Regions from separate parts of the Bacillus sp. N6 genome, predicted to be linked through region 2. Evidence: riboswitches for the same ligand, from Rfam matches in the RefSeq annotation. Region 2 holds a riboswitch; the other holds the start of a gene.
The links. A riboswitch is a leader RNA that binds a small molecule or an ion and turns the genes downstream of it on or off. The one in region 2 is predicted to bind cyclic di-AMP.

Region 1: it holds a riboswitch for cyclic di-AMP, as region 2 does, so the genes downstream of both, ACUXVC_RS09170 (APC family permease) here and ACUXVC_RS03870 (SipW-dependent-type signal peptide-containing protein) in region 2, are expected to answer to the same signal.

The regions. Positions count from the first base shown of each region.
Region 1 is NZ_CM127843.1:1,755,838-1,762,249, reverse strand. Features, by position in the region: gene ACUXVC_RS09170 (APC family permease) at 370-2,196, opposite strand; cyclic di-AMP (ydaO/yuaA leader) riboswitch at 2,341-2,487, opposite strand; gene ACUXVC_RS09165 (hypothetical protein) at 2,627-2,755, shown strand; gene panE (2-dehydropantoate 2-reductase) at 2,819-3,763, opposite strand; gene ACUXVC_RS09155 (hypothetical protein) at 3,939-5,414, shown strand; gene trhO (oxygen-dependent tRNA uridine(34) hydroxylase TrhO) at 5,625-6,412, opposite strand, start outside.
Region 2 is NZ_CM127843.1:750,204-756,615, reverse strand. Features, by position in the region: gene kdpB (potassium-transporting ATPase subunit KdpB) at 1-1,144, opposite strand, end outside; gene kdpA (potassium-transporting ATPase subunit KdpA) at 1,158-2,825, opposite strand; gene kdpF (K(+)-transporting ATPase subunit F) at 2,845-2,922, opposite strand; gene ACUXVC_RS03870 (SipW-dependent-type signal peptide-containing protein) at 2,922-3,026, opposite strand; cyclic di-AMP (ydaO/yuaA leader) riboswitch at 3,123-3,268, opposite strand; gene ACUXVC_RS03865 (hypothetical protein) at 3,403-3,525, opposite strand; gene ACUXVC_RS03860 (hypothetical protein) at 3,529-3,762, opposite strand; gene ACUXVC_RS03855 (hypothetical protein) at 3,776-4,162, opposite strand; cyclic di-AMP (ydaO/yuaA leader) riboswitch at 4,256-4,403, opposite strand; gene thiD (bifunctional hydroxymethylpyrimidine kinase/phosphomethylpyrimidine kinase) at 4,489-5,301, opposite strand; gene thiF (thiazole biosynthesis adenylyltransferase ThiF) at 5,317-6,336, opposite strand; gene thiG (thiazole synthase) at 6,329-6,412, opposite strand, start outside.

The sequences.
Region 1 (6,412 bases), 1.0 Mb from region 2:
CCACATTCACATAGTGAATATATTACGTAAAAATATTATTCATTTTAAACTAAAAAACATGCGTAAATATGAAATTTCGTTTTGTTTTCATATATGTTTTGTACTGTAAGGTCATTTAAACACAGCTGTTTATATAACGTAAAGAAGTATTTTCATTCCCTTTATTTCCAAGCTTTCATGTCCTTATTTCAAAATATAATCCGATTCACTTTATCGATTGAAATATCTATATATCACAACAGAAAACACTACTTATAAATAACTAATAAAATTATATCCATATAACTTTTAAACCCATATGCAATTATGCATAGCATATACACAAAAAGGATAGCTTCATTTTCACGAAGCTATCCTTCAAAAATCTTCTTATTTTTTTAAATGATATGGAACTGTCGTAATAACAACATTTCTTTTATAAAGTAAATACGCACGTATGAGTAAACTGGATTGATTATGAAGAATGTTATGCCAACCTTTTTTCGGAATGAACTGTGGTATAACGACCGTAACGCGGTAATTCGATTCACTTGCCTTATATTGCACTGTATCAATGAACTTCGTTAACGGCTGAATAATACTTCTATAATGAGAATGTAATGTAACAAGCCTTACTTCAGGTTGCCACACCTTCCATTTCTCTTCAAATTTCTTTTCCTCTTCTCTGTCAAAAGCAACATATACAGCGATAACTTGATCTGCAGAAAGAGATTTCGCATAGTTCAATGAATTTTCTACTACATGCGTCATACCTGCTACAGGAACGACAATTACATTCCCCTCAATTGGAATAAGAGGCTCGCAAGTTTTTAAACTTAATTGATCACCCACTGCATCATAATGCTTCTTAATTCGATGGAATAAGAAGATAATAACTGGTAAGAAAATAAGAATCGACCAAACTTGTGCAAATTTAGTTAAAAAGAACATGCTCATTACGATAAAACTAATAACTGCACCAATTAAATTAACCGTTAATTTTAAAGCCCATCCTTCAGGTTTTTCACGAAGCCACTTTAATACCATCCCTGTTTGAGAAAGTGTAAATGGAATAAATACACCTACTGCATATAACGGAATTAAATGTTCTGTTTGTCCTTGGAAAGCTACAATTAAAATAATCGAAGCAACTCCAAGTATTATAATACCGTTTGAGTAACCTAGACGGTCTCCTCTAATCGTAAACATTCTCGGTATGAATTTATCTTTTGCGAGGTTAACCGCTAATAAAGGAAATGCAGAATAGCCTGTATTAGCTGCGAGAATTAATATTAAAGCTGTTGTACCTTGTATGAAATAGTACATGAAATTACGTCCAAATGTTTGTTCAGCAATTTGAGAAACAACTGTTACTTCTTTACTCGGCGTCACTCCGTAATAATAAGCTAAAAATACAATTCCTGAAAATAACACAGCAAGTAATGCACCCATTGCAAGCAATGTTTTTGCAGCATTGTTTGGCGCAGGATCTTTAAAGTTCGGAATTGCATTTGAAATTGCTTCAACACCTGTTAAAGCAGAACTACCTGATGCAAATGCTCTTAACAGTAAAAACAAACTAATACCCGCAACCGGCGTTCCGATCGGCGTGTGTAAAGCCTGCGAAACGTGACCAGTCAAAATATTATATATGCCTACACCAATTAATATAAATAGGGCTAAAACAAATAAATAAACAGGATATGCTAAAACAGAAGCTGATTCCGTTACTCCTCTTAAATTTAAGATCGTAATAAATATAACAAATATAATCGCAATGATTACATTATGTGCATGTAAACTAGGAAAAGCAGATGTTAGCGCATCTGTACCTGCAGATACACTTACCGCAACAGTTAAAATATAGTCGACTAATAAAGATCCTCCAGCAATTAAGCCTGGATTCATCCCTAAATTTTCTTTTGATACAACATACGCTCCCCCGCCATGCGGATAAGCAAAAATAATTTGACGATAAGATAAAATAAGGGCTGTCAATAATACTAATACCCCAACAGCGATCGGAATGGAATACCAATAAGCGATCGCTCCCACACCTGCTAAAGCAATTAAAATTTGCTCTGGACCGTAAGCAACTGATGACAATGCATCAGAAGATAAAATAGCTAAAGCTTTCGTTTTATTAAGCTTTTGTTCTCCAAGCTCTGTTGATTTTAACGGTCTTCCAATTAAAAATCTTTTAATAGATGAAACCAATGCTGTCCACTCTCCAATAATTTTGTACGAACTTTTCTGCTTGTTACAGCCAGTAAACGATTTCTTCAGAAAACAAAAAATGTCTACAAGCCATAGCGAAATAGACTTGTAGACATTATTTTTTTTGTCGCACAAGCTCCACCTTCCTTCTCAATATAACGCTTACGAGGTTAGCTGTCGGATTCGGGCCTATGAGTAGCCCTACCTTTTTCAAGGATTCACCCCATCGGATTATGTACTAATCCGTAAAAACGGGTCCCCCGTACCATGCGGTTTCAGCGATTTAGAAAATTGAAACTGTGGATTATAATACTCCTTTATTTTCAAAAAGTAAACAAAAATTTTTAATAAGAAAAAAATTAAAATGATTGCGCATAATCCGCTGAGAAATATACATAATGAATATTAAAAATCCGCAAAGGAGACCCATATGTCTAAAGAAAAGAAGCCTATTTTTTCCGATTCATATTTAGATGCAGTAGCAAATGAAATTAATCAGTTATATGGTAAACGTGAACAGGAAATAAATTTGACAGATAGAACGAAAAGAAATAAATAATTTGTCATACAAAAAATAAAAAAGATAGCAATACACTTATATATTGCTATCTTTTTTATTTTTTCATACATCTAATTCTATTACAGATTTGTTAAAGGTCATCTCTTCATACACCTTTAAATTTTGATATATAGATTCTAATAATGGTGCCGCTATAGAAAATTTCTCTGCTACATCCAGTAAATATCCTTGCAAGTGCTTCCCTTCAATAAACGAACCCTTTTCCATATCACGTTGCATTGATGACTTCATATCATACGAAATTTTATCAATCGTTTTCATATGTTCCTGGGCAATATTAGCCTTTACTGGAGCTCCTAATACTCTCATGATTTGTACAGATTCCTCAAACACATTACGGATAAAATCACGGCCGCCTTCACTTTCACGGATTGGTCCAATTGGTGCACGCATTAACGTTGTCACACCTGACATTACAGTAATAAATAAATATTTATGCCACATATCTTGCGTAATATTTTCACTTAAAACAAAACTAGATTTCGTACCTGAAAATGCTTTAGAAATATGCTTTACTCTCTCTGAATTTTGAGACTTAATTTCTCCAAACACAAGTCTGTTGGCAGCGCTAGTTTGTACAATTTCTCCTTGATCGTTTAACGTCGTCTCGATAAAGCATAAACCGCCAATTACTTTTTCTTCGCCGAATTCTTTTTGTAATAGCGATAAATGAGCGATACCATTTAACAATGGAATGATTACAGTATTTTCGCCAACAAACGGCTTCAAATCTTGAATTGCCTCGTTTAAGTGATACGCTTTTGTTGAAAATAAAATGACATCAAATGGAGAAGTTCGCTCTTCTTTCGTTATTAATTTCGGTCGGAAGGAAAAATCCCCGTTAACACTTCGGATTACAAGTCCTCTTTCCTCTAATTGTTTTTTCCGTTTACTACGAACAAGAAACGTGACATCTTCTCCCTTCTCGACTAATCTGCCACCAAAAAATCCTCCGACTCCACCAGCGCCTAATACTAAAATCCGCATACAGCATCCCCCTTTTCAAAATACAATTTTATAACTTTTAGTATACATAACATTATACATGTTCCCTACTAAATAAGCTGAATTTTCACTCTCAATTGAGTATAAAAGAGTGGTTATTTTCAAATAAATTTGGGCATGTTGTTTCTATAGCATATATGGAAAGGACACAATGTAGATGGAGGCAATACAAGCAATTGAGGAAAAAGGTGTAGCAACAGCTATATTCCAATTTATATTCCCGTTTTCGTTTAAAGCTGGATATGAACAAAATATGTTCCCTTTCTTACAAAAAAACGATTTTCGTCCTTTTCGGCTCGATCATCTCGATGATGAAAATACATATTATGGGGAGTTTAAAGTTTCACATCAAAATATGGAAGCATACTATCTTTCATTTACAAATAAAATTCTCTTTCCTCATTCAGAGCATCAAAAGGGCTTGCAACGTTATTCAAAGGACCTTAACTTAACTGGACATTTAACAACAAACCTTATTTCAATTCCATTCAAGATACACTCTATTGATGTCACACTTTGTCCTTATGAACTTGGCTTCTTAACAATTCGAACAGAAGTAAACACTGCTCCAAACATGACTTTATCTGAAGCAATCGAATTCGCTGCTCGCTTCCGTGTACTTGAAACTAAAACTGATACAAATGAGTCTATTTGTATTGAATGTAACGGAAAAAAGTATTCCCAAGTTGAAAAATTCATTTTTGGTTATTTATTTCATGGCGTAACTGATTTCTTTGAAAAGAAGAGATTAAGAAGTTCATACTTTCAAACCTTCCCTTTCTTTGAAGACCAAAGAATGTACGTTCAAACTTTATTGTCACTAAAAGAAGGTATGGAACTTAATGAAGTGGATGTTTATCGTACTTCCAGTCTTTCCGGATTAACAAGTGATGGTAAACCATATGTAAGTGCAAATAACATTCCTTACATTCATGACTATTTAAAAAAACACGCTTATCAGAGATGGGCTCCAAATCGTTATTTCATAATGGAAGAACATATTTTTACATGTGTAACAAATGAAGGCGAACGCGAAATCTCTAAACTTGCTAGTCAAATGTTCGGAGAATTTTATTACGCTTTATTATTAAACCTATTTCATAAAATTGTTTTATTAAAAATGGCAAACGCCTATGCTGAGCTAAACATTGAACAAGATACTAATGAAATAGAGAAATTAATTTATTCGATCAATTCGTTCACTGCTAATTATTTTTCTTTAGAATTAGTATCCCAATCACAAAGTGAAGATATTTTCTTCCGCTTAAGAAAACTTTTTAATATTGAGGTTCTATACTCGAACGCGAAACAAAATCTTGATAGTTTGTTTAAATATCAAGAAAATGTCGCCTCTAAAAAAGATAGCCTTTTATTATTAATTTTAACGCTCTACTCTGTAGTGGGCCAAATGTTAGGGTTTACTATGATTGACCTTTTAAGAAACACCGATTCAAACAAAATATCGTCCCCTCTTGAATTTTTCGCTCTATTAATTGCGATTAGCGGCATTGTCATTTCACTTATTTTAGGAGCCCAAAGTTTATATCAATGGGGTCTACAGCATAAACAAAGAAAAGCTTGGGTAAAACAAACGGTACTTTCTGCCGTTAAAGAGAAAGAGGATAAAAACTAAAGAAGGTTATTTTCAAATTCTTGGTGTGCTGCAGTAAGTGAAATTTTTATCAGCGATTTTCCGATTATATCAGCGCAACTCGAAATATATCAGCGATTTTTTAAATATATCGACTTACCGACAAAAAACGACAAATGACAGGACTGTATAATAAAAAAAGGGTGCTCCAAAATAAAACTTGGAGTACCCTTTTTATTATACGAATTCAGCTTACTTCCCTGCTTCGATTTTCTCTAATGCAGCAGCTACTTGCTCTTCCGTTAATTCATGTTGTATTACGTAGCGGTTACGTGGACTTACACGACATTCATGAGAACATGCACGTAAATATTTCGCTTCGTTTTCTTCAGAACATAAAATTTTCTTATTACATTCTGGATTTGAACAGTTTACATAGCGCTCACATGGTTCACCTGTAAAGTGATCTTTACCAACGATAACATGTTCTTTTTGGTTTACTGGAACAGCGATACGCTCATCAAACACGTAACATTGTCCATCCCAAAGCTCACCTTGTACTTCTGGATCTTTTCCGTACGTTACAATTCCGCCGTGAAGCTGACTTACATCTTCAAAACCTTCACGAACTAACCAACCAGAGAATTTCTCACAACGAATTCCACCTGTACAGTAAGTTAAAATCTTTTTACCTTCAAGTGTTTCTTTGTTTTCTCTAATCCAATCTGGTAATTCACGGAATGATTCGATATCAGGTTTAATCGCACCTTTGAAGTGTCCTAAATCAAACTCATAATCATTTCGTGCATCAATGATAACTGTATCTTCTTGTTTCATTGCCTCATAAAAATCTTTTGGCTCTAAATACTTCCCAGTTATTTCATGTGGGTTAATGTCATCTTCTAGACGAAGTGTAACTAATTCTGGACGAGGACGTACGTGCATTTTCTTGAATGCATGCCCTTCTTCTTCATCTATTTTAAATACGATACCATCAAAACGTGGATCATTATTCATTGCTTCCATGTATTTCTCTGTTT
Region 2 (6,412 bases):
CTCTATTATATGATATAGATTTTCCATGCACATACTCAATAACAGATCGACCTTCTGGCGTTTCATCTAAAACAGAACTAATAGCAGCCCACTTTCCAACTTGCTCAATCGTTTCATTTCCTACAGGTAATAATGTATGAGCCATCCGGTTCCCAAAAGTAATTGTACCTGTTTTATCTAAAATAATTGTATTAATATCGCCCGCAGCTTCTACTGCTTTCCCTGACATCGCTAACACGTTAAATTTTGTCACCCGATCCATCCCAGCAATACCAATCGCTGATAGCAAACCACCAATTGTCGTTGGAATTAAACATACTAACAATGCTACGAGTACAGCTGTATCAATTTGAAAACCTAAATAATTTGTAAAAATCGGCAACGTCACAACGACGATCAAGAAGATAAGAGTTAAGCTCGTTAATACTGTATTTAAAGCAATCTCATTCGGCGTTTTTTGACGAGCAGCTCCTTCTACTAAAGAAATCATTTTGTCGATAAATGATTCACCAGGATTACTCGTAATAACAATTGTAATTTCATCACTTACCACCATCGTTCCACCTGTTACGGAACAAAAATCACCACCCGCTTCTTTTATTACAGGAGCTGATTCTCCTGTAATTGCAGATTCATCTACAGACGCTAATCCTTTGATTACTTCACCATCATTTGGAATCATTTCTCCTTGTTTTACGATAACAACGTCACCTTTTCTAAGATCAGTTGCTGAAACTTGGACAATGTCTCCATTTTCTTTTACAACATTTGCAAACACATCTTTCTTCGACTGTTTTAAAGAATCGGCTTGCGCTTTACCGCGACCTTCTGCTAATGCTTCTGCAAAATTCGCAAATAAAACTGTAAATAATAGAATAAGAGAAACTGTTATATTAAACCATCCTGGTATACTACTAGAACTGCTTGGAAGAAAAGATAAAATGAACGTAATGATAAACCCAATTTCCACAACGAACATAATCGGATTCTTTATCATGACTTTCGGATTCAATTTCGCAATGGATTGCTTCATCGCATGTGTTACGATATCACGATCCATCGTTTTCGCTTGTCTAACCTCATCTTCTACAGCATGTATTTGTGTCTCATTTACTTGTTTTTCTTTTACTACTACCGGTCTCATCATTTACCCTCCATTACTTCAATGTAAGAAATTCTGCAATTGGTCCGAGTACTAACATCGGGAAAAATGTTAATGCACCAACAATTACAATCGTTCCGATGAAGATGCCACCAAATAAACTATTATCTGTACGGAACGTTCCGACTGTTTCTGGCACTACCGTTTTTTCTTTCAACGAAGCTGCCACAGCTAGCATCGTAATTAAACTGAAGTAGCGTCCTAAAAACATAACTAAACCAGTCGTAATATTCCAAAACGGTGTATTATCTCCTAATCCTTCAAATCCAGATCCGTTATTCGCAGCTGACGATGTATATTCATATACAACTTGTGTTAAACCGTGGAAACCGGAATGAGAAATAGCATCCGTTCCTAAATTTGTTGAAAGAGCTAATGCCGAAAATCCTAAAATGAGCAATGGATGAAATAAAATCGTGACTGCGATTAATTTCATTTCCTTACCTTCAATCTTTTTACCTAAAAACTCTGGTGTCCGTCCAACCATTAACCCAGATATAAACACCGCGATAATTGCATACATAATAATGTTTACAAAGCCTGCTCCAACTCCGCCATACACTGTATTTAACATCATATTTACAAGTGGAACTAGACCGCCAATTGGTGTTAACGTATCATGCATCGTATTAACAGCCCCAGTTTCAGCAGCTGTCGTTACTGTTGCGTATAGTGAAGAAAATACTGTTCCAAATCGTACTTCTTTCCCTTCTGTACTTCCTTGTACATGTTCGATACCCATTCCATTTAATGCCGGGTTCCCGTTTAGTTCAGATGTCGTAATCGTTATAAACCCTAGTAAAAATACCATAAATAGTGACACGAAAAGAATGCGGCCTTGTTTTTTATTTCCGACCATTCGTCCGTACGTAAATGGAAGTGCTGTTGGTAATAACATCATAAGCATCATTTGCAAAATATTACTCATTTGTCCTGGATTTTCGAAAGGATGCGTAGAGTTTGCTCCGAAAAATCCACCGCCGTTATTTCCAAGTTCCTTAATGGAAACGAATGATGCAACAGGTCCACGTAAAATACTTTGCTTTGCACCTTCAATCGTTTGTGCTGTAACCGCCCCATCTAACGTTTGTGGTACGCCAAGTGCGACAAAAACTAGTGCCGCAATAAATGCGATAGGAAGAAACACTCTCGTTAACGCTCTCGTAAAATCAACGAAAAAGTTACCAAGTTCTTTTCCAGCAAGTCCTCTTATAAAAGCCATAACGAGCGCTAATGTCGTTGCTGGTGCCGCAAACATTAAAAATGTAATTCCGATTAATTGTGATAAATAAGATAAACCATTTTCACCGCTATAATGCTGTAAGTTTGTATCAGCCATAAAACTAATTGCTGTATTAAAAGCGAGCGTAGGCTCCATCCCTTCAATATGCGCTGGATTTAGTGGCAGCACACCTTGTAATCTGAAAATGAAGTATACGACAACGATCATAAATCCATTTAATAAAACTAATGATAATGCGTACTGTTTCCACGTTTGATTGTATGCTTTTACACCCGTAATTTTAAAAATAAGTTTTTCAAAAGGCCCGAATACTTTATCTAACGTTTTGCTACCTTGAAAAGCTTTTTCTAAATAAATCCCCGTTGGCTTTGCTACTAAAATAAACAAGAGCATTGTAATAATGACTGCAACCCAAATCATAATGAATAATTCCCCCTAATTAAAACTTCTCTGGATTTAATAATGCATACACTAAATACACTGTAATTGCTGCGACAATAACCGATAAGACAATCATCATGATTGCTTTCCTTCTTTCACAACTTTATCTGACCAACTTGCAAGACTTGCCATCGATGCAACTAATAAAATAAAAATCCCGACCATTACAACATCTAACATAACTATCCCTCTCTTTTTGTTAAAATTTACCATTTAAATATTAAAAAAGAACACTGAGCTCTACTCAGTGTTCAAAAAATGAACAACAAAAAGTAAACCTCCTCTCTAAACGCTTACGAGGTTAGCTGTCGGATTCGGGCCTAAAGAGTAGCCCTACTTTCAAAACTGAAAGATTCACCCCAAGTGACGATGCACAAAATTGGTTCCCCCGCTCCATTTCTGGAACTCAGCGATTTTAGGTTTTTTTGGAAATTTTATGAATGATTTATGAGAGTAAATATACTCCTCTATATTTCACTTGTAAAGGGGTAAATTACTGAAAATAATAATATTTACATTCATTTAAACGCTTACATTGAAGATTATTACTGTTATTTCATCTATTTTCTTTATTTCTCTTTTCTTTTCTTAAAAATGACCTTTTAAATATGAAATAAAAAGAGCGAATGACATGAAGTGCATAGCTTGTTGCACTCAGCATTCGCTCTTTTTTATTCACCCTTTATTCTCCTCGTAAAAATGCACGTAAATTTCTCCCACGAATATAAACTTGTGTCAATTCTGCATGTAGCTGCTCATACTCGGTAATATCCATCTCTAAATACAAAGCATCTTTTGATGGTAATATAATATATGGCCCTGGAAAAAGGGGATCAATCTGGACCAATTCTTGAACTCGCTCTACCGATACTGCCCAACGATTTGCTATATCTCCAAGTAATAGTACCTTCATCATTTCTTCCCCCGCCCTATTCAAAAAATAAAAAAGAAATATTATCACAATTTGTAAACACGACAAACTTAGCTCCAATTGTTTCATAGAGCCTCGCTGGATATCGTTTATTCCTTGTAACAACAGTAATAGGTGCTTGAAAAGAAAAACGAATGTGTTCTGTGAAGAAACTAACGATTGGAAGCTCATCCCCTAGTAAAATGACCTTCTTAATACACTCACAAATACTAGTAAAATCCTGCTCCTTACTACAACTATAAGTCCAATCAAACCCACAATTCCTAACTTCAGCCGCTACCTCTTCATTTGCTGTAAAAATAACTAACTCATGTTGAAATGCAACTAGATCTCTTAAACTATTTACCTTACTTTCTTCTCCAACACAAATAAGTGTTAGTTCCATGTACCTCATCCTCCTTAGTATAAAAGAAATCAAACATAGATTGATATTCCCCTATACTAATCAGATCGATGAAGTGATGTATCCATCATGGCACCGTCCTCTCTCAAGACGCTTACGAAGTTAGCTGTCGGATTCGGGCTTTGAGAGTAGCCCTACTTTCAAATTTGAAAGATTCACCCCTAGTGACACTGCACAAATTGGTTCCTCCGCTCCATATAATTGGACTCAGCGTTTACAAAAAAATATATTCTGGCTGATATATTACTCCTGTATTTTGAAAAAGTAAACAGAAAAAAAGCCAGTTATAAAACTGGCTTTTCACTTATCTATACACGCGTTCTATTCACTTTATACGCAAAATGATTCGTCGGTCCATGACCACTACCAATATTCAATGGCTCTTCAATTGCTATACTAATAAATCGTTTTGCTTCTTGAACAGCATCTTCAATTGAGTATCCTTTCGCAAGTCCTGCTGTAACCGCTGAAGCAAATGTGCACCCACTTCCGTGCGTTTGCTTTGAAGGAATTCGCTCGCTTCTAAACTCAATAAATTCTTCTCCATCAAAGAGGAAATCAATTACTTCATTACCTTGATATTCTGCATGTCCGCCCTTCATAAGCACATATTTAGCACCTAATTCGTGCAATACTTTTGCAGCTTCCTTACTATCTTCAACATTATGAATCTCCATCCCAGTTAACACTTCTGCTTCTGGAACATTCGGTGTTATAACGGTTGCTACTGGTAATAAATATTCTTTTAATGCATGAACTGCTTCTTGCTGTAATAATGATGCACCGCCTTTTGCGATCATAACGGGATCTAGCACAATATTATTCCAGCCAAATTTTTTAATTTGTTCTGCAACAATTTGAATTATTTCACTACTAAATAACATTCCTAGTTTCACTGCATCTGGTGTTAAATCCGTACCAATTGAATTCAGCTGTTCTGTAATACCTTCTAACGGAACAGGATATACCCCTTGAACGCCAAGCGTGTTTTGAGCAGTAATTGCCGTAATAGCCGTCATTCCGTATACACCAAGCTCTTGGAATGTTTTTAAATCTGCCTGAATTCCAGCACCGCCGCCGCTATCAGACCCTGCAATTGTTAAAGCTTTATTCACTTTCATCCCACTCATCCTTTTCTATCCAAAATAGCGATGATAAATCGTTTTTGCTTCGCTTATATCTTTCGTTCCATGTACGAGCACACGGCCATCTTTAAAGGCGACTAACCTCTTGTCTTCAACAGAAAATGATAGTAAATATGGATTTACATTTAAATCATTCACGCGACCTTCCAGCAACTCTTTATATTGTTCAAAATTCATTTCCTCTTTATGAGGTGGTCTAATTTGAACTGTATTTCGCCCGCATAAAACTGCTGTTTTTGATGTGTTCTCTTTATTTAAATACGGATATAATGCATTCTCTCCGCATGAAGAACAATTATGCTGGCGAAGCTTTTGCACATTCATACATGAATACTCATTCTTCCACATATCAAACGATACAAGCCCATCTCGAAGTGATTCGTAATCTTCTACTAACAGTTTAAGAGCTTCTGTTACTTGATGAGAAACGACAAGAGATACAGCAGGTGATATAATACCCGCTGTATCACATGTTGCCCCGCCAAGCGGAATCGACTGCAATAAACATGATAAACATGGTGTTTTACTAGGAATGATTGTATAAGAAAGACCGTAACTACCTACACATGCACCGTAAATCCATGGAATAGAATATTTTTGTGCTATATCATTCACAATAAAGCGTGTTTCAAAATTATCAGTCGCATCAATCATTACATCAACGTTTGTAACAAGTTCTTCTAGCTCTTCAGCTGTTACATCTTGAACGAGAGCTTTTATTGTTACATCGCTATTAATCTCTTCTAAACGTTTTTTAGCCGCTATAGCTTTTGGGAGATTATTCTTTACGTCGCTCTCTGCATACAATTGTTGTCTTTGTAGATTACTCCAATCTACATAATCACGGTCAACAATTGTTATCTTGCCAACACCCGCTCTTACAAACATCTCTGCATTTGCACTACCTAATGCACCTGCACCGATAATAAGTACATGCTTTTCTCTTATCTTTTGCTGCCCTTCTGCTCCAATTGGAGAAAATAGTTCTTGGCGAGAATATCGATTATTCAACTACGCTCATTCCTTCTAAAGGACTACTTGCAGTTGCACAGCGCTTACGTGCAATACGACCTGCTTCAAATCCTAA